DNA from 3 places in the Streptomyces sp. NPDC002054 genome. Region 1 is predicted to be linked to each of the others. Evidence: predicted binding sites of a transcription regulator. Region 1 holds the regulator's gene; each other region holds the start of a gene.
The links. The regulator HrcA, encoded in region 1, represses chaperone genes, less so after heat shock. The targets are predictions, from matches to a motif close to TTNGCACTCNGNNNNNCNGAGTGCNAA.

Region 2: groES (co-chaperone GroES) is a predicted target of HrcA. The motif match lies at 1,321-1,347, and genes of this name have one in related genera.
Region 3: groL (chaperonin GroEL) is a predicted target of HrcA. The motif match lies at 1,725-1,751, and genes of this name have one in related genera.

The regions. Positions count from the first base shown of each region.
Region 1 is NZ_JBEOXT010000009.1:61,641-67,386, reverse strand. Features, by position in the region: gene dnaJ (molecular chaperone DnaJ) at 1-917, opposite strand, end outside; gene hrcA (heat-inducible transcriptional repressor HrcA) at 918-1,934, opposite strand; gene ABT123_RS10595 (MBL fold metallo-hydrolase) at 2,098-2,829, shown strand; gene ABT123_RS10590 (DUF3097 domain-containing protein) at 2,861-3,673, shown strand; gene hemW (radical SAM family heme chaperone HemW) at 3,726-4,958, opposite strand; gene ABT123_RS10580 (AMP-dependent synthetase/ligase) at 5,006-5,746, opposite strand, start outside.
Region 2 is NZ_JBEOXT010000014.1:188,075-193,820, reverse strand. Features, by position in the region: gene ABT123_RS15945 (response regulator transcription factor) at 1-628, opposite strand, end outside; gene ABT123_RS15940 (hypothetical protein) at 695-1,042, opposite strand; gene groES (co-chaperone GroES) at 1,494-1,802, shown strand; gene groL (chaperonin GroEL) at 1,919-3,550, shown strand; gene ABT123_RS15925 (ester cyclase) at 3,642-4,355, opposite strand; gene ABT123_RS15920 (SDR family NAD(P)-dependent oxidoreductase) at 4,411-5,184, opposite strand; gene ABT123_RS15915 (MOSC domain-containing protein) at 5,247-5,746, opposite strand, start outside.
Region 3 is NZ_JBEOXT010000032.1:88,573-94,318, reverse strand. Features, by position in the region: gene groL (chaperonin GroEL) at 1-1,596, opposite strand, end outside; gene ABT123_RS27070 (cold-shock protein) at 1,899-2,102, opposite strand; gene ABT123_RS27065 (MoaD/ThiS family protein) at 2,500-2,778, opposite strand; gene thrC (threonine synthase) at 2,823-4,121, opposite strand; SAM riboswitch class I at 4,115-4,271, opposite strand; gene ABT123_RS27055 (glucosyl-3-phosphoglycerate synthase) at 4,447-5,397, shown strand; gene ABT123_RS27050 (alpha,alpha-trehalose-phosphate synthase (UDP-forming)) at 5,501-5,746, shown strand, end outside.

The DNA.
Region 1 (5,746 bases):
ATCGACTGGCCGGACCCGGTACCGGGCCGGATGTCGATCTCCTCCATGCCGTCCAGCGTCTCCAGCGGGCACTTGGTGCCCAGCGCCGCCGCCGTCATCGGAATGGTCACCGTGCAGTGCAGGTCGTCCCCGCGCCGCTGGAAGACCGGGTGCGCCAGTTCGTGGATCTCCACGTACAGGTCGCCGGCGGGGCCGCCGCCGGGGCCGACCTCACCCTCGCCCGACAGCTGGATCCGGGTGCCGTTCTCCACACCGGCCGGGATCTTGACCGTCAGGTTGCGGCGGGAGCGGACCCGGCCGTCGCCCGCGCACTCGGGGCACGGGGTCGGGACCACGGTGCCGAAGCCCTGGCACTGCGGGCACGGGCGCGAGGTCATGACCTGGCCCAGGAAGGACCGGGTGACCTGGGAGACCTCACCACGGCCGCGGCACATGTCACAGGTCTGCGCCGAGGTGCCGGGGGCGGCGCCCTCGCCGGAGCAGGTGACGCACACGATGGCCGTGTCGACCTGGATGTCCTTGGTCGTCCCGAAGGCGGCCTCGTCCAGCTCCAGGTCCAGGCGGATCATCGCGTCCTGGCCGCGCCGGGTGCGCGAGCGCGGGCCGCGCTGGGACGCGGTACCGAAGAACGCGTCCATGATGTCCGAGAAGTTGCCGAAGCCACCGGCCCCGAAACCGCCCGCGCCGCCGCCGCCCGAGGAGGACAGCGGGTCGCCGCCGAGGTCGTAGACCTGCTTCTTCTGCGGGTCCGACAGCACCTCGTACGCCGCGTTGATCTCCTTGAAACGCTCCTGCGTCTTGGGATCGGGGTTGACGTCCGGGTGCAGCTCGCGTGCGAGCCGCCGGAAGGCCTTCTTGATCTCGTCCGCCGATGCGTCGCGGCGCACGCCGAGAACGGCGTAGTAGTCCGTGGCCACTTACGACTCCGCCAGGATCTGTCCGACGTAACGTGCCACTGCGCGTACCGCTCCCATCGTTCCGGGGTAGTCCATGCGGGTCGGTCCGACCACGCCGAGTTTGGCGACTGCTTCGCCGCCCGAACCGTAGCCGACCGAGACGACCGACGTGGAGTTGAGTCCTTCGTAGGCGTTCTCGTGACCGATGCGTACGGTCATCCCCGACTCGTTGGCCTCGCCCAGGAGCTTGAGGAGTACGACCTGTTCCTCAAGGGCTTCCAGCACCGGCCGGATGGTCAGGGGAAAGTCATGTCCGAAGCGGGTGAGATTGGCGGTGCCGCCGATCATCAGCCGCTCCTCGGTCTCCTCGACCAGGGTTTCGAGGAGGGTGGCGAGGACGGTGGAGACCGTCGCCCGGTCCTCCGCCTCGAAGGATTCCGGCAGGTCCTGCACCAGCTGCGGCACGTCCGCGAAGCGGCGGCCGACGACCATGCCGTTGAGCCGGGCGCGCAGATCGGTGAGGGAGGTCTCGCCGAAGGGCGCGGGGCAGTCGACGAGGCGCTGCTCGACCCGGCCGGTGTCGGTGATCAGTACGAGCATCAGCCGGGCGGGCGCGAGCGAGAGCAGCTCGACGTGGCGGACCGTGGAGCGGGTCAGCGAGGGGTACTGGACCACCGCGACCTGCCGGGTCAGCTGGGCGAGCAGCCGCACCGTCCGGCCGACCACGTCGTCGAGGTCGACCGCACCGTCGAGGAAGTTCTGGATGGCCCGCCGCTCGGGGGTCGACAGCGGCTTGACTCCGGCCAGCTTGTCGACGAAGAGGCGGTAGCCCTTGTCGGTGGGGATCCGGCCGGCGCTGGTGTGGGGCTGCGCGATGTAGCCCTCCTCCTCCAGCACCGCCATGTCGTTGCGCACGGTGGCGGGCGAGACGCCGAGGGCGTGCCGTTCGGTGAGCGCCTTGGAGCCGACCGGCTCCTCCGTCCCGACGTAGTCCTGGACGATGGCGCGCAGCACTTCGAGCCTGCGTTCACTGAGCATCGCGCGCCACCTCCAACGGTGAGTCCGGTCTGGCTGTCCTTGATTTGCAGTCGATGGGCACTCGATTGGCACTCGCAGGGCCTGAGTGCCAGAGATCCCCCGGTCAGTGTACGGCTGGCAGGTACACCGGAGGCAAGGGAGCCCGTCACGGTAGCGTCGCGTCATGGACGTGCAATGGGAAGAGGCGGGCTGGGAACGGCTGACCGGGCGGGCCGGCCGGAAGCGGCTCCCGGGGTGGGACTGCACGGTGGGACTGGTGGTCGGAGCCGATGCGGTGCTGCTGATCGACCCCGGATCCAGCATCCGGGAGGGGGCCGGGCTGCGCGCCGAGGCGGAGCGGCTGACCGGCCGCCGGGTGACCCATATCGCATTCACACACGGACATTTCGACCATGTGATGGGGGCGGCGGCCTTCGCGGGCGCCGAGGTCTTCGGGGCGGTCGGCCTGGACACCCTGCTCGGCACGGCGGCGGGGCGGGAGGAGCTGCGCACGGACGCGGTCCGGCACGGCCTGGCGGAGGCGGACGCCGCCGAATCGGCGGACCTGCTGCGGCTGCCCCGCCACCTGGTGTCCGGCGAGTGGACGCTGGAGCTGGGCGGGGTGCAGGTGCTGCTGGCGAACGTGGGGCCCGGCCACACCCGGCACGACCTGGCGCTGTTCGTACCGGGCGGCGACCGGGAGGTGGTCTTCTGCGGGGACCTGGTCGAGGAGTCCGGGGAACCCTCGGCGGGACCGGACGCGGTCCCCGCGCAGTGGCCGGCTGCGCTGGACCGGCTGCTGGCGCTGGGTGGCGAGGATGCCTTTTACGTGCCCGGGCACGGGGCGGTGGTCGATGCCGCCTTCGTGCGTGCGCAACGCGCCACACTGGCCGCCCGTTTCGGCGTGTCGCCTTGATCGGCCGCCCGCTGCCCCTACCCTCGGCCGGATGCGTGAGTACTCCCCCGACCTGACCCCCGCGTGGAAGCGCCCCAAGCCGGTGCCGGAGGTGGCCGCCGAGCCCGATCTGGTGGTCGAGGTCGCGGGTACGGAGTTCTGCGGCGCGGTGGTGGCCTGCGAGGCGGGCACGGTCACCCTGGAGGACCGCTTCGGCAAGCGGCGCGTCTTCCCGCTGGAACCGCGCGGCTTCCTGCTGGAGGGCGCGGTGGTCACCCTGGTCCGCCCGTCCCGAGCCGCCCCGTCGGCACCGCGCCGTACCGCCTCCGGTTCGCTGGCCGTGCCCGGGGCCCGGGCCCGGGTGGCGCGGGCGGGCCGCATCTACGTGGAGGGCCGCCACGACGCGGAACTGGTGGAGCGGGTGTGGGGTGACGACCTGCGGATCGAGGGCGTGGTCGTCGAGTACCTGTCGGGTGTGGACGACCTCCCGGCGATCGTGGCGGAATTCGCCCCGGCGGCGGACGCGAGGCTGGGCGTCCTGGTGGACCACCTGGTCCCGGGGTCGAAGGAGTCCCGCCTGGCGGCCTCGGTGACAGGGCCGGACGTCCTGGTGGTGGGCCACCCGTACGTCGACGTCTGGCAGGCGGTGAAGCCGTCCGCCCTGGGGATCGAGGCGTGGCCGGTGGTCCCGCGGGGCCAGGACTGGAAGACGGGCATCTGCCGGGCGCTGGGCTGGCCGGAGAACACGGGCGCGGCCTGGCAGCACATCCTGTCCCGGGTCCGCTCCTACCAGGACCTGGAGCCGGCTCTGCTGGGCCGGGTGGAGGAACTGATCGACTTCGTTACGGCCCCGGCCGTCGGCTGACCGGCGGCCCGGATCCGCGTGGGTTCACTCCGGTGAGTGATCAGTTGAGTGATCAGTCCACGAGGTCGCGCACGACCGCGTCGGCCAGCAGGCGTCCGCGCAGCGTCAGCACGGCCCGGCCGGCCTCGTACGGGCCCGGCTCCAGCAGGCCGTCGGTCAGGGCGCGGCGGGAGGCTGCGAGGCCGGTGGGGGCCAGCAGGGTCAGGGGGACGCCGTCCGCCAGGCGGAGCTCCAGCAGGATCCGTTCGACCCGGCGGTCCTCCTCGGACAGCAGCTCGCGGCCGGCGCCCGGGGAGCGGCCCTCGGCGAGGGCCGCGGCGTACGCGCCGGGATGCTTGACGTTCCACCAGCGCACCCCGCCGACGTGGCTGTGCGCTCCGGGTCCGGCGCCCCACCAGTCCGCGCCGCGCCAGTACAGCTCGTTGTGCAGGCAGCGGCCGGCTTCCGTGGTGGCCCAGTTCGACACCTCGTACCAGTCGTAGCCCGCCTCCCGCATCGCCGCGTCGGCGATCAGGTAGCGGTCCGCGTGCACGTCGTCGTCGGTCATCGGGACCTCGCCCCGGCGGATCCGGCGGGCCAGCTGCGTGCCCTCCTCGACGATCAGGGCGTATGCGCTGATGTGGTCGGGCCCGGCGCCGATCGCCGCGGACAGCGAGGCCCGCCAGTCCTCGTCGGACTCGCCGGGCGTGCCGTAGATCAGGTCCAGGTTGACGTGCTCGAACCCGGCGGCCCGCGCTTCGGCCACGCACGCCTCGGGCCGGCCGGGGGTGTGGGTGCGGTCCAGGATCTTCAGGACGTGCTGCTTGGCGCTCTGCATGCCGAAGGAGATCCGGTTGAAGCCGCCGGCCCGCAGCTCCGCCAGGTACGCGGGGGTGACCGATTCCGGATTGGCCTCGGTGGTCACCTCGGCGTCGGCCGCCAGGCCGAACTCCTCGCGGATCGCCCCGAGCATCCGGACCAGGTCCCCGGCGGCCAGCAGGGTGGGCGTGCCGCCGCCGACGAAGACGGTCCGCACCTCCCGCGGGTCGTCGCCGAGCACCTTGCGGGCGAGGCGGACCTCGTCGATCAGGGTGTCGGCGTAGTTGTCCCGGGAGGCCAGCACCCCGCCCGTGCCGCGCAGCTCGGTGGCGGTGTAGGTGTTGAAGTCGCAGTACCCGCAGCGCGTGGCGCAGTACGGGACGTGCAGGTAGAACCCGAGCGGCCGGGCCGCCGCGCCCTGAAGGGCATGCGACGGCAGCGACCCGTCCTCGGGCATGGGCTCACCATCGGGCAGTGCGGAAGGCATGAGCCCATTGTCCCGCACCGCCCGGGTGTCCTCGGCCGGGCTGCCGGTCAGGCCTCCCGGGAGCCCTCGTACATCTCCTCGATGAGGTGCTTGAACTCACGCTCGACGACCGGGCGCTTCAGCTTGAGGCTGGGGGTGAGGTCGCCGTGCTCGACGTCCAGGTCGCGCGGCAGCAGGCGGAACTTCTTGATCGTCTGCCAGCGCTGCAGGCCCTCGTTGAGGGTCTGGACGTACGTCTCGATCAGCCGGTTGGTCTCGGGGGCGGCGACGACCTCGGCGTAGGACTTGCCCTCCAGGCCGTTCTCGGCGGCCCAGCCGAGGATGGCGGGGCCGTCCAGGGCGATCAGGGCGCTGCAGAAGTTCCGGTCGGCGCCGTGGACCACGATGTTGGAGACGTACGGGCAGATCGCCTTGAACCCGCCCTCGACCTCGGCCGGGGCGACGTACTTGCCGCCCGAGGTCTTGATCAGGTCCTTCTTGCGGTCGGTGATGCGGAGGTAGCCGTCGGCCGAGAGCTCGCCGATGTCCCCGGTGTGCAGCCAGCCGTCGGATTCGAGGACCTCGGCGGTCTTCTCCGGGAGGCCGTGGTAGCCCTCCATGATGCCGGGGCCGCGGAGCAGGATCTCGCCGTCGTCGGCGATGCGGACCTCGGTGCCGGGGAGCGGCTTGCCGACGGTGCCGGTGCGGTAGGCCTCGCCGGGGTTGACGAAGGAGGCGGCGCTGGACTCGGTGAGGCCGTAGCCCTCGAGGATGTGGATGCCGGCGCCGGCGAAGAAGTAGCCGATCTC
Region 2 (5,746 bases), on a different contig from region 1:
AGCGGCGGCCGAACGGCGCGTCGATCTTCCTGCGCAAGGACGAGACGTACACCTCGACGATGTTCGGGTCGATCCCGCCCGGGGTCTCCCAGACCTCGTCCAGGATGTCCTGCTTGGCGACGGCTTGCCCGGGCCGTTCCATCAGGCAGCCCAGCACGGCCAGTTCGCGGGCGGTCAGCTCGATCTCGGCGGTGCCGCGCCGGCAGCGGCGGGCCTCGCGGTCCAGGCACAGGTCGCCGGCCTGCAGGGTGGTGCGCTCGGGGGCGCCGGCCCGGCGGGCCAGGGCGCGGAGCCGGGCGCCGAGCACCACGAAGGAGAACGGCTTGGTGAGGTAGTCGTCGGCGCCGCAGTCGAGGCCGTCGGCCTCGTCGTGTTCGCCGTCCCGGGCGGTGAGCATCAGCACCGGGGTGCGGTCGCCGTGGGCACGCAGCCGGGCGCAGATCTCGTACCCGGACAGGCCCGGGAGCATCAGGTCGAGCAGGACGACGTCGTACGGGCCGCCGCTGCGGGCGAGCTCCAGCCCGCGGTGGCCGTCGTGGGCCGTTTCGACCCAGTGGCCATCGGCGGAAAGGCCCCGCCGAAGGGATTCGGCGAGGCCTTCTTCGTCTTCGACCACGAGTATGCGCACGCCCCAACTGTCACATATCGGGCGCGTGGGGCGCGTGCCACCCGGATCGACGTCCGTCGTCAGCCGTCAGTCGTGGAAGACCACCGAGCGGATCTCGAGCTTGGCGGAGCCCTGCGCACCGGCCTCGAGGTCGAAGGATTCGCCCTCACAGCCGGGCTCCTCGTAGACCGTGGCCGTCTCGTCCGTGCCGTTGTACGGCGAGATCGCGGGCGGGACCTCCTTCGGGTCGTCCGCCTCGTCGAGCGTGATGCACTCCTCGCTCGGCGGGTCGACCAGCTGCCCGCTCTTCATGGCCCGGTCTTCGGACTTGTACGTGTAGGTGAAGGTACCTTCGGCCGCGCCGGCCGAGGTGGGGAGCGCCAGGACGAGCAGGGCGGCGCCGGCGGCGGCACCGAGGGTGTGGCGGATGCGCATGGTTCCTCACGGGGGAGTGGGTTCGATCTTGCGGCGACTGGGTTCCCGGCCGGGTCGCCGGGTATGCCTCGGGTCGGCCGACGGTCATCCGTACGCGCCCGGAGAATCGATTCCTCACTGACCCATGAGCACCAGCACCGACCCATGAGCACCGGCGCGACGCCCGCGACGCCCTCGGACGTATGTGCGGGCATCTGTGGTGCGGCCCGGAACGGGGGCCCGGGCGCGGGGACGGAGCAGTATGGGAAGCCGTTATTCCGCAACGCCCATGGCGTGAATTGGCACTCCGCTTGACCGAGTGCTAATCGCCGGAATAGTCTCGGGCCTGGCACTCGCCACCGGTGAGTGCCAACACAGCGACGGGCAGGTCCGGCACCCGCGACGACGGATCGACCTGGTCGCCACCTCAGACAGTTAACCCCGTGAGATCTCCGAAGGGGGAGGTCGGATCGTGACGACCGCCAGCTCCAAGGTTGCCATCAAGCCGCTCGAGGACCGCATTGTGGTCCAGCCGCTCGACGCCGAGCAGACCACGGCCTCTGGCCTGGTTATCCCGGACACCGCGAAGGAGAAGCCCCAGGAGGGCGTCGTCCTCGCTGTGGGCCCGGGCCGGTTCGAGGACGGCCAGCGTCTCCCGCTGGACGTCAACGTCGGCGACATCGTGCTGTACAGCAAGTACGGCGGCACCGAGGTGAAGTACAGCGGCGAGGAGTACCTCGTCCTCTCGGCTCGCGACGTGCTCGCGATCGTCGAGAAGTAATTCACCCAAGCATCAAGATGCTTTGAGCTGCGCCCCTGGTCACCCCGCTGATTGCCGGGCGGCGAGGGGCGCAGTTCGTTAAACCCCAGATTTTTCGAGAGGGCTGAACCGCTCCCATGGCGAAGATCCTGAAGTTCGACGAGGACGCCCGTCGCGCCCTCGAGCGCGGCGTCAACAAGCTTGCCGACACGGTCAAGGTGACGATCGGCCCCAAGGGCCGCAACGTCGTCATCGACAAGAAGTTCGGCGCTCCCACCATCACCAACGACGGTGTCACGATCGCCCGCGAGGTCGAGCTCGACGACCCGTACGAGAACCTGGGCGCCCAGCTGGTGAAGGAGGTGGCGACCAAGACCAACGACATCGCGGGTGACGGCACCACCACCGCCACCGTGCTGGCCCAGGCGCTGGTCCGCGAGGGTCTCCGCAACGTCGCCGCCGGCGCTTCCCCGGCCGCCCTGAAGAAGGGCATCGACGCCGCGGTCAAGGCCGTCTCCGACGAGCTGCTCGCCACCGCCCGTCCGATCGAGGACAAGTCCGACATCGCCGCCGTGGCCGCGCTCTCCGCGCAGGACCAGCAGGTCGGCGAGCTCATCGCCGAGGCGATGGACAAGGTCGGCAAGGATGGTGTCATCACCGTCGAGGAGTCCAACGCCTTCGGCCTGGAGCTGGAGTTCACCGAGGGCATGGCCTTCGACAAGGGCTACCTCTCGCCGTACATGGTCTCCGACCAGGAGCGTATGGAGGCCGTCCTCGACGACCCGTACATCCTGATCAACCAGGGCAAGGTCACCTCCATCCAGGACCTCCTGCCGCTGCTGGAGAAGGTCATCCAGGCGGGTGGCTCCCGGCCGCTGCTGATCATCGCCGAGGACGTCGAGGGCGAGGCGCTCTCCACCCTCGTCGTCAACAAGATCCGCGGCACCTTCAACGCGGTGGCCGTCAAGGCCCCGGGCTTCGGCGACCGCCGCAAGGCGATGCTCCAGGACATGGCCACCCTCACCGGTGCCACCGTCATCGCCGAGGAGGTCGGCCTCAAGCTCGACCAGGCCGGTCTGGACGTGCTGGGCACCGCCCGCCGCGTGACCGTCTCCAAGGACGACACCACGATCGTGGACGGCGGCGGCAGCCACGAGGACGTCCTCGGCCGCGTCAACCAGATCAAGGCCGAGATCGAGTCCACGGACTCCGACTGGGACCGCGAGAAGCTCCAGGAGCGCCTCGCGAAGCTGGCCGGCGGCGTGTGCGTGATCAAGGTCGGCGCCGCCACCGAGGTGGAGCTGAAGGAGAAGAAGCACCGTCTGGAGGACGCCATCTCCGCGACCCGCGCCGCGGTCGAGGAGGGCATCGTCTCCGGTGGTGGCTCCGCTCTGGTCCACGCCGTCAAGGTCCTCGAGGGCAACCTCGGCAAGGAGGGCGACGAGGCCACCGGTGTCGCGGTCGTCCGCCGCGCCGCCGTCGAGCCGCTGCGCTGGATCGCCGAGAACGCCGGCCTGGAGGGCTACGTCATCACCTCCAAGGTTGCCGAGCTCGACAAGGGCCAGGGCTTCAACGCCGCCACCGGCGAGTACGGCGACCTGGTCAAGGCCGGCGTCATCGACCCGGTGAAGGTCACCCGCTCCGCCCTGGAGAACGCCGCCTCCATCGCCTCCCTGCTGCTCACGACCGAGACCCTGGTCGTCGAGAAGCCGGCCGAGGAGGAGGCCGACGGTCACGGGCACGGTCACGGTCACGGCCACAGCCACTGATCGGCTCACAGTGCACGGAAGGCCCCGTTCCGCAGTGCGGAGCGGGGCCTTCCCGTGTGTGGGGCCGATGCGGCTCCGGTTCAGCTCAGGTTCAGCGGGACTCGTACGGTGACCCGGACCCGCCCATCTGGCGTTGCAGCTGGCCGACGTTGTAGTGCCACCAGCCCTCGATGATCTCGCCGTCCAGGCACCGGAACGTGGTGGTCCCGGACATGTCGTAGGTCTTCCCGGTCGGCATGACGCCCATGAACTCGCCCTTGTGGGTGCCCCGCCAGTTCCACACCGTGGTGACGAAATCGCCCTCGGCGATCTGGGACACCGGCTCGAAGGTGATGTCGAAGCCCCGGCGCCAGCGCTCGATGTCGCCGCGCATGGATTCGCGTCCGATGACGGTCGACTCCTCCTTGCTCGCGTCGTGGTCGATGTAGTTCGTCGCGAAGCACTCCTCGATGACGGCCATGTTGCCGTGCATGATGGCGTCGTCGAACACCCGGTTCACCAGGTGCTTGTTGAGCATCTCGTCCCGCACCACGTCCAGGTTGGTGAACGTGGGCATCCCGTCGCAGAGGGCCACCATCTCCTTGAACATCCGGTCCGTCTCCGGGAGCTGAGAGTTCTTCATGGCGTCTTCGTACGACGGGAACTCGACCACGTCGACGTAGTGCTCCCCGTCCTCGAGGTCCTTGCCGATCATGCTGTGGGTGACGGTCCGCTTGCCCTGGCTCTGCGCCACGTACCGATCCATGAGGTCGGAGAGGTCGTCGTACCGGCGGGTCTTGTAATCGATTATCTGTACGAATGTCATGATGCCTCCCGACTCCCGGGCTGGATGGACATGACCATTTTATTCCGGTATGGGGCTATTGGGGTCCGTACTTCCGCCCTGTGCGGGAGGACACCCCGCCCAGCAGTCCGCGCGGCGTCAGCTTCACGATCCCCATCAGCGCCTTGTAGCGCGGATCCGGGATCGACACCGTCCTGCCGCGCGCAAGATCGGCCAGCGCCTCCGCCACCAGCTTGTCCGCGTCCAGCCACATCCAGTTGGGGATGTTGTCCGTCCCCATCCCGGCCCGCTGGTGGAACTCGGTCCGGACGAAGCCCGGGCACAGCGCCATCAGCCGCACCCCGGAGTCCGCCAGGTCCTTCGCCGCGCCCTGGGTGAACTGCACCACCCACGCCTTGCTCGCCCCGTACGTGCCCCGCGGCAGGAACGCGGCCACCGAGGCCACGTTGATCACCCCGCCCCGGCCGCGCGACCGCATCGACTCCGTCGCCGCCGAGGTCAGCCGCAGCACCGCCTCGATGTGCACCTTCAGCATCGTCAGCTCGTCGGCCATGGACACGTCCAGATAGCGGCCCTTGTTGCCGAAGCCCGCGTTGTTGACCAGCAGGTCCACCGGGTGGGTGCGGTCGGACAGCCGCGCCTCGACCGCACCGATCCCCTCGTCCGTGGACAGGTCGGCGGTCAGCACCTCGGCCTCGATGCCGTGCCGGTCGTGCAGTTCGGTGGCCTGCTCGCGCAGCCGCTTGGTGTCCCGGGCCACCAGCACCAGATTGTGTCCCTGGGCGGCGAGCCGCCGGGCGAAGGCGGCGCCGATGCCCGCCGTGGATCCCGTAATCAACGCAGTCGTCATGCGGGCAACCTAGCCGCCCGGGGCCCTGCGCACGGCAGGGGCCCGGCGGGACCGAAGCGCTGTCAGCCCCGAGTGGACCCGCCGTACTTGGCGAGGTACTCCCGGACGGTCTCGTGCTTCTCCGGTGCCATCGCGGTGCCCGCCGCCAGGGTCCGCGGCAGCAGGTCGCGCTCGGTGGTGAAGGCCCGGAACCAGAACTCCACCGAGACCTCGTGGTCCGGGCGGTGCACGATCTCGATCCGGTCGCCCGGCCAGATCTGCCCCTCCTCGATCACCCGCAGGTACGCGCCCGGCCGCCGGGCCTGGGTGAACCGCTTGACCCAGCCGGGCTCCGCCATGGCGCCCTGGAAGGTCCGGCACGGGATCCGGGCCGAGCTCACCTCCAGCAGCAGGTCCGGGCCGACCCGCCAGCGCTCGCCGAGCAGTGCGCCGTTGACGTCCACCCCGGCCGTGGTGAAGTTCTCGCCGAACAGTCCGGCGGGCAGCTCGCGGCCCAGCTCCCCCTCCCACCAGTCCAGGTCCTCGCGCGCGTACGCGTGGACCGCCTGGTGGTCACCGCCGT
Region 3 (5,746 bases), on a different contig from region 1:
GCCCGGAGCGGCAGCAGCCTTCTCCGGCTTGTCGGCGATGACGGCCTCGGTGGTCAGGAACAGCGCCGCGATGGAGGCCGCGTTCTGCAGGGCAGAGCGGGTCACCTTCGCCGGGTCGATGATGCCCTCGGCGATGAGGTCGACGTACTCGTTGGTCGCGGCGTTCAGGCCGTGGCCGACGGGCAGGTTGCGGACCTTCTCCGCGACGACGCCACCCTCGAGGCCGGCGTTGATCGCGATCTGCTTCAGCGGGGCCTCGAGGGCCAGCTTCACGATGTTGGCACCCGTGGCCTCGTCACCCGTGAGGTCCGCCTCGAGCTTCTCGAAGACCGAGGAGGCCTGCAGCAGGGCCACGCCACCGCCGGCGACGATGCCCTCCTCGACGGCCGCCTTCGCGTTGCGAACGGCGTCCTCGATGCGGTGCTTGCGCTCCTTGAGCTCGACCTCGGTCGCGGCACCGGCCTTGATGACCGCAACACCGCCGGCGAGCTTCGCCAGGCGCTCCTGCAGCTTCTCGCGGTCGTAGTCGCTGTCCGAGTTGTCGATCTCGGCGCGGATCTGGTTCACACGACCGGCAACCTGGTCGCTGTCACCGGCACCGTCGACGATGGTGGTCTCGTCCTTGGTGATGACGACCTTGCGGGCGCGGCCCAGCAGGTCCAGGCCCGCGTTCTCGAGCTTGAGGCCGACCTCCTCGGAGATGACCGTGCCACCGGTGAGGATGGCGATGTCGCCCAGCATGGCCTTGCGGCGGTCGCCGAAGCCCGGAGCCTTGACCGCGACGGACTTGAAGGTGCCGCGGATCTTGTTGACGACCAGGGTCGACAGGGCCTCGCCCTCGACGTCCTCGGCGATGATCAGCAGCGGCTTGCCGGACTGCATGACCTTCTCCAGCAGCGGAAGGAGGTCCTTCACGTTGCTGACCTTGGAGTTGACGATCAGGATGTACGGGTCGTCGAGCGACGCCTCCATACGCTCCATGTCGGTGGCGAAGTACGCCGAGATGTAGCCCTTGTCGAAGCGCATGCCCTCGGTGAGCTCAAGCTCCAGACCGAAGGTCTGGGACTCCTCGACGGTGATGACGCCTTCCTTGCCGACCTTGTCCATCGCCTCGGCGATGAGCTCGCCGATCTGGGTGTCGGCGGCGGAGATGGAGGCCGTGGAAGCGATCTGCTCCTTGGTCTCGACATCCTTCGCCTGCTCCAGCAGGGCGCCGGAGACGGCCTCGACGGCCTTCTCGATGCCGCGCTTGAGGGCCATCGGGTTGGCACCGGCCGCCACGTTGCGCAGGCCCTCGCGGACCAGCGCCTGGGCGAGGACGGTCGCGGTGGTCGTACCGTCACCGGCGACGTCGTCCGTCTTCTTGGCGACTTCCTTGACCAGCTCGGCGCCGATCTTCTCGTACGGGTCCTCGAGCTCGATCTCCTTGGCGATGGAAACACCATCGTTGGTGATCGTGGGCGCGCCCCACTTCTTCTCGAGGACGACGTTGCGACCCTTGGGGCCAAGGGTGACCTTGACGGCGTCGGCGAGCTGGTTCATGCCGCGCTCGAGACCGCGCCGGGCCTCCTCGTCGAACGCGATGATCTTGGCCATGTGAAGTGGTCCTCCCGGACGGGGTGGATTGCTCCGGACCGCGCTGGCGCCCGCGACGGACGGCCTGCGTGCCAGACGGTTCCTTCCCGTCGGACACTGCGGGCCTCACCGACCCGGTCCTCGTCTATGTAGCACTCTCACCGGGAGAGTGCTAACGCCAATGATTAGCACTCGACCCCCGCGAGTGCAAGCGGTCTCAACGCGAGAGGGGCCCGCATCCCTGTCCGGAATGTGGGCCCCTCGCGTGTACGCGTGCGTACGTGTCGCGCGTACGTGTGACGTGTCGGTGGTCGACGTCCTGGTCAGACTGCGAGCTTGACCATGTCCGCCTGCGGACCCTTCTGGCCCTGCGAGATCTCGAACTCGACCCGCTGACCCTCTTCAAGGGTGCGGTACCCGTCCATCTGGATGGCGCTGTAGTGGACGAACACATCCGCACCACCGTCGACCGCGATGAAGCCGTAGCCCTTCTCCGCGTTGAACCACTTGACGGTGCCCTGAGCCATGCCTAACTCCCCTATTACTGGCCCTTGCGCAGGACCGCACTTCGCGGTCCCGGGTCAGAACTTGCGTCGGAACGCGTCGACCGCGGCTGAATGTATCTGGACCGACGCTGTCTGCAACAGGTCATTCCGACGAGAAATCTGGACATGCGAATAACTCTCAATAGAGTGAAAAGTCGCCTTATCCCAGGGCAAGTTGGACCTGACGAAGCACGTCAAAGCCTCATATCGCACACGCACATTGGCCCGATGTCGACCATGGAGAAGCCCGCTCATATGCGGCGGGCAAGAACAGCGGAGGGGACTTCCCCAACCCTACCGCGCCCAATCAAGCAGAATTGCCCCCTCCGCTTTAGCGGAAGGGGCAATTCAGGGTTTGCGCGTGTCAGCTACCGACGGGTCAGCAGCCGCCTGCGACGGCCGGGATGATCGAGACGCCGGCGCCGTCCGGGGTCGCCGCCTGCAGCCCGCCCTCGAAGCGCACGTCGTCGTCGTTGACGTACACGTTCACGAAGCGGCGCAGCTTGCCCTGGTCGTCCAGGACGCGCGCGGCGATGCCCGGGTGGTTCTTCTCCAGGGACTCGATGACCTCGGCGAGGGTCGTGCCCTCGGCCTTCACCTCGGCCTGGCCGCCGGTGTAGGTGCGCAGGATGGTGGGGATGCGGACGTTGACGCTCATGGCGCTACTGCCTTTCCGGTGTGCAGGGGGGGAGGGTCGGGCCGTCAGACCAGGCCGGCGGCGCGGAACGCGTCCAGGCTCGGCCGGATGGTGGCGGTCTGCCCGCTGTCCGCGGCCACCGCCTCCAGGGTCTTGAGGCCGTCGCCGGTGTTCAGGACCACTGTGGTCAGCGCGGGGTCGAGCTGCCCATTCTCGAGGAGCTTCTTCGTCACTCCGACGGTCACGCCGCCCGCCGTCTCGGCGAAGATGCCCTCGGTCTGCGCGAGCAGCTTGATGGCGTCCACGACCTGCTCGTCGTTGACGTCCTCGACGAAGCCGCCGGTCCGGCGGGCGATGTCCAGCACGTACGGGCCGTCGGCCGGGTTGCCGATCGCCAGGGACTTGGCGATGGTGTTCGGCTTCTGCGGGCGGACCACCTCGTGGCCGGCCTTGAAGGCGGTGGACACCGGGGAGCAGCCCTCGGCCTGGGCGCCGAAGATCTTGTACTGCTTGTCCTCGACCAGGCCCAGCTTGATGAGCTCCTGCAGACCCTTGTCGATCTTCGTCAGCTGCGAGCCGGAGGCGATCGGGATCACGATCTGGTCGGGCAGCTGCCAGCCGAGCTGCTCGCAGATCTCGTACGCCAGGGTCTTGGAGCCCTCGCCGTAGTACGGGCGCAGGTTGACGTTGACGAAGCCCCAGCCCTCGCCCAGCGGGTCGCCGATGAGCTCGGAGCAGAAGCGGTTGACGTCGTCGTAGTTGCCCTCGATGCCGACCAGGTCGCCGCCGTAGACACCGGCCATGACGACCTTGCCCTGCTCCAGGTCGTGCGGGATGAACACGCAGGACCGGAAGCCGGCGCGGGCGGCGGCGGCGCCGACGGCGCCGGCCAGGTTGCCGGTGGAGGAGCAGGACAGGGTGGTGAAACCGAAGGCGCGGGCGGCCTCGACGGCGATCGCGACGACGCGGTCCTTGAAGGAGTGCGTCGGGTTGCCGGAGTCGTCCTTGACGTAGAGCTTGCCGGTCACCCCGAGCTCCTTGGCCAGGTTCTCGGCGTCCACGAGCTTGGTGAAGCCCGGGTTCAGGCTCGGCTTGGCGGCGACGTCGGCCGGGACGGGCAGCAGCGGGGCGTAGCGCCAGATGTTGTTGGGGCCGGCCTCGATGGCGGCGCGCAGGGCTTCCGGGTCGCCGGTGGGCAGGTCGTACGCGACTTCCAGCGGACCGAAGCACTCGGCACAGGCGAAAATGGGACCGAGGTCGAAGCGGGTGCCGCACTCACGACAGGAGAGCGCGACGGCAGGTCCGAGATCGACAGAGGTGGCGACAGTCTGTGCAGCCATGGTGGCGAGGCCCTTTCTCCTCATCTTCCTCGTGGCGCACTTCGCCACGAGACGGATTTGGCACCTTCCCTAGCCGGGGGACCTCGCTGACGCTGACGCGTGCCATCGCGAGAACCGACTGGAGGGTTGCCGGGGCTTCAACGGGCCGTATCCCTCTGCCCCTCTGGATGAGCGGTATGGCTCCGGGCCGCGCGCTGTATGGCGCACCCGGGCATTTGTCGGCGAGCACCCCCGGCATGCGAGGGTCCTGCGCGTTGTTCAAGACTGTAACTGACGGATCGGGCCGATGAGACAGCTGTCCGAACCGCGAGATGGATCACAAACCGGACGGATTCAGGGAGTGCCGCAGGTGCTGGAAGAGGTGGAACGCTGGCTGGGCCGGCGGTCCTGGACAGCCGCCGACAGGCCGCTCGACCAGCTGCTTTCCGCGAAACGGGCGGCTGGGACGACGGTCAGCGTCGTGCTTCCGGCGCTCGACGAGGAGGCGACGGTCGGCGCGATCGTCGAGACGGTCCGGCGGGATCTGGTAGAGGGGCTTCCGCATCCTCTTGTTGACGAGGTTGTAGTAATCGATTCCGGTTCCACGGACCGGACCGCCGAGGTCGCCGCCAAGGCCGGCGCCCGGGTGGTGCACCGGGACGAGATACTCCCCCGCATCCCGGCGGTGCCCGGAAAGGGCGAGGTGCTGTGGCGCTCGCTGATGGTCACCACCGGGGACATCGTCTGCTTCGTCGACGCCGACCTGCGCGACTTCTCGGCCGCCTTCGTCTCGGGGATCGTCGGCCCGCTGCTGACCGACCCGGAGATCCACTTCGTCAAGGCCATGTACGACCGCCCGCTCGGGGACGCCCCCGGCCAGGGCGGCCGGGTCACCGAACTGGTCGCCCGCCCGCTGCTCAACCTGCACTGGCCCCAGCTGGCCGGCTTCGTCCAGCCGCTGGGCGGCGAGTACGCCGTACGCCGCTCCCTGCTGGAACGTCTCCCCTTCCCGGTCGGCTACGGCGTGGAGCTGGGCCTGCTGGTCGACGCCCTGCACACGGTCGGCCTGGATGCCCTGGCCCAGGTCGACGTCGGGGTCCGGCTGCACCGCCACCAGGACGGCCGGGCCCTGGGCCGGATGGCCGCCGCCATCTACCGCACCGCGCAGGTCCGGCTCTCCCGGGGGCACCTGGTCCGGCCGCTCCTGACCCAGTTCGAGCGCGGCCCGGACGGATTCGTCCCGCACACCTATCCGGTGGACACGGAGGAACGGCCGCCGATGCGCGAGATCGAGGAGTACGCGGTCCGGCGCGTGGCGTGACCCCTCCGGCGTGACCCCTGCCGCGTGACCTCCGCCGCGTGACCTCCGCCGCAGCCGGGGGAACGGACGTTTGAGCGGGGGCGGGCCGGGCTAGGTTGGCCGCATGGCTTCCCAGGTACTCGTCGCAGCGAACCGTGGCCCGCTCTCGTACGCGCTGGCCGCCGACGGCACACTCGACACCCGGCGCGGCGGGGGCGGTCTGGTCTCCGGCCTCTCCGCGGCCCTCGCGGAGCAGCCGGGGGCCCTGTGGATCTGCGCGGCCCTGTCGGAGGGCGACCGCGAGGCGGTCCGCCGGGGCGTCGCCGAGCCGGGCGTGCGGATGCTGGACATCGACCCGGCGGTCTACGAC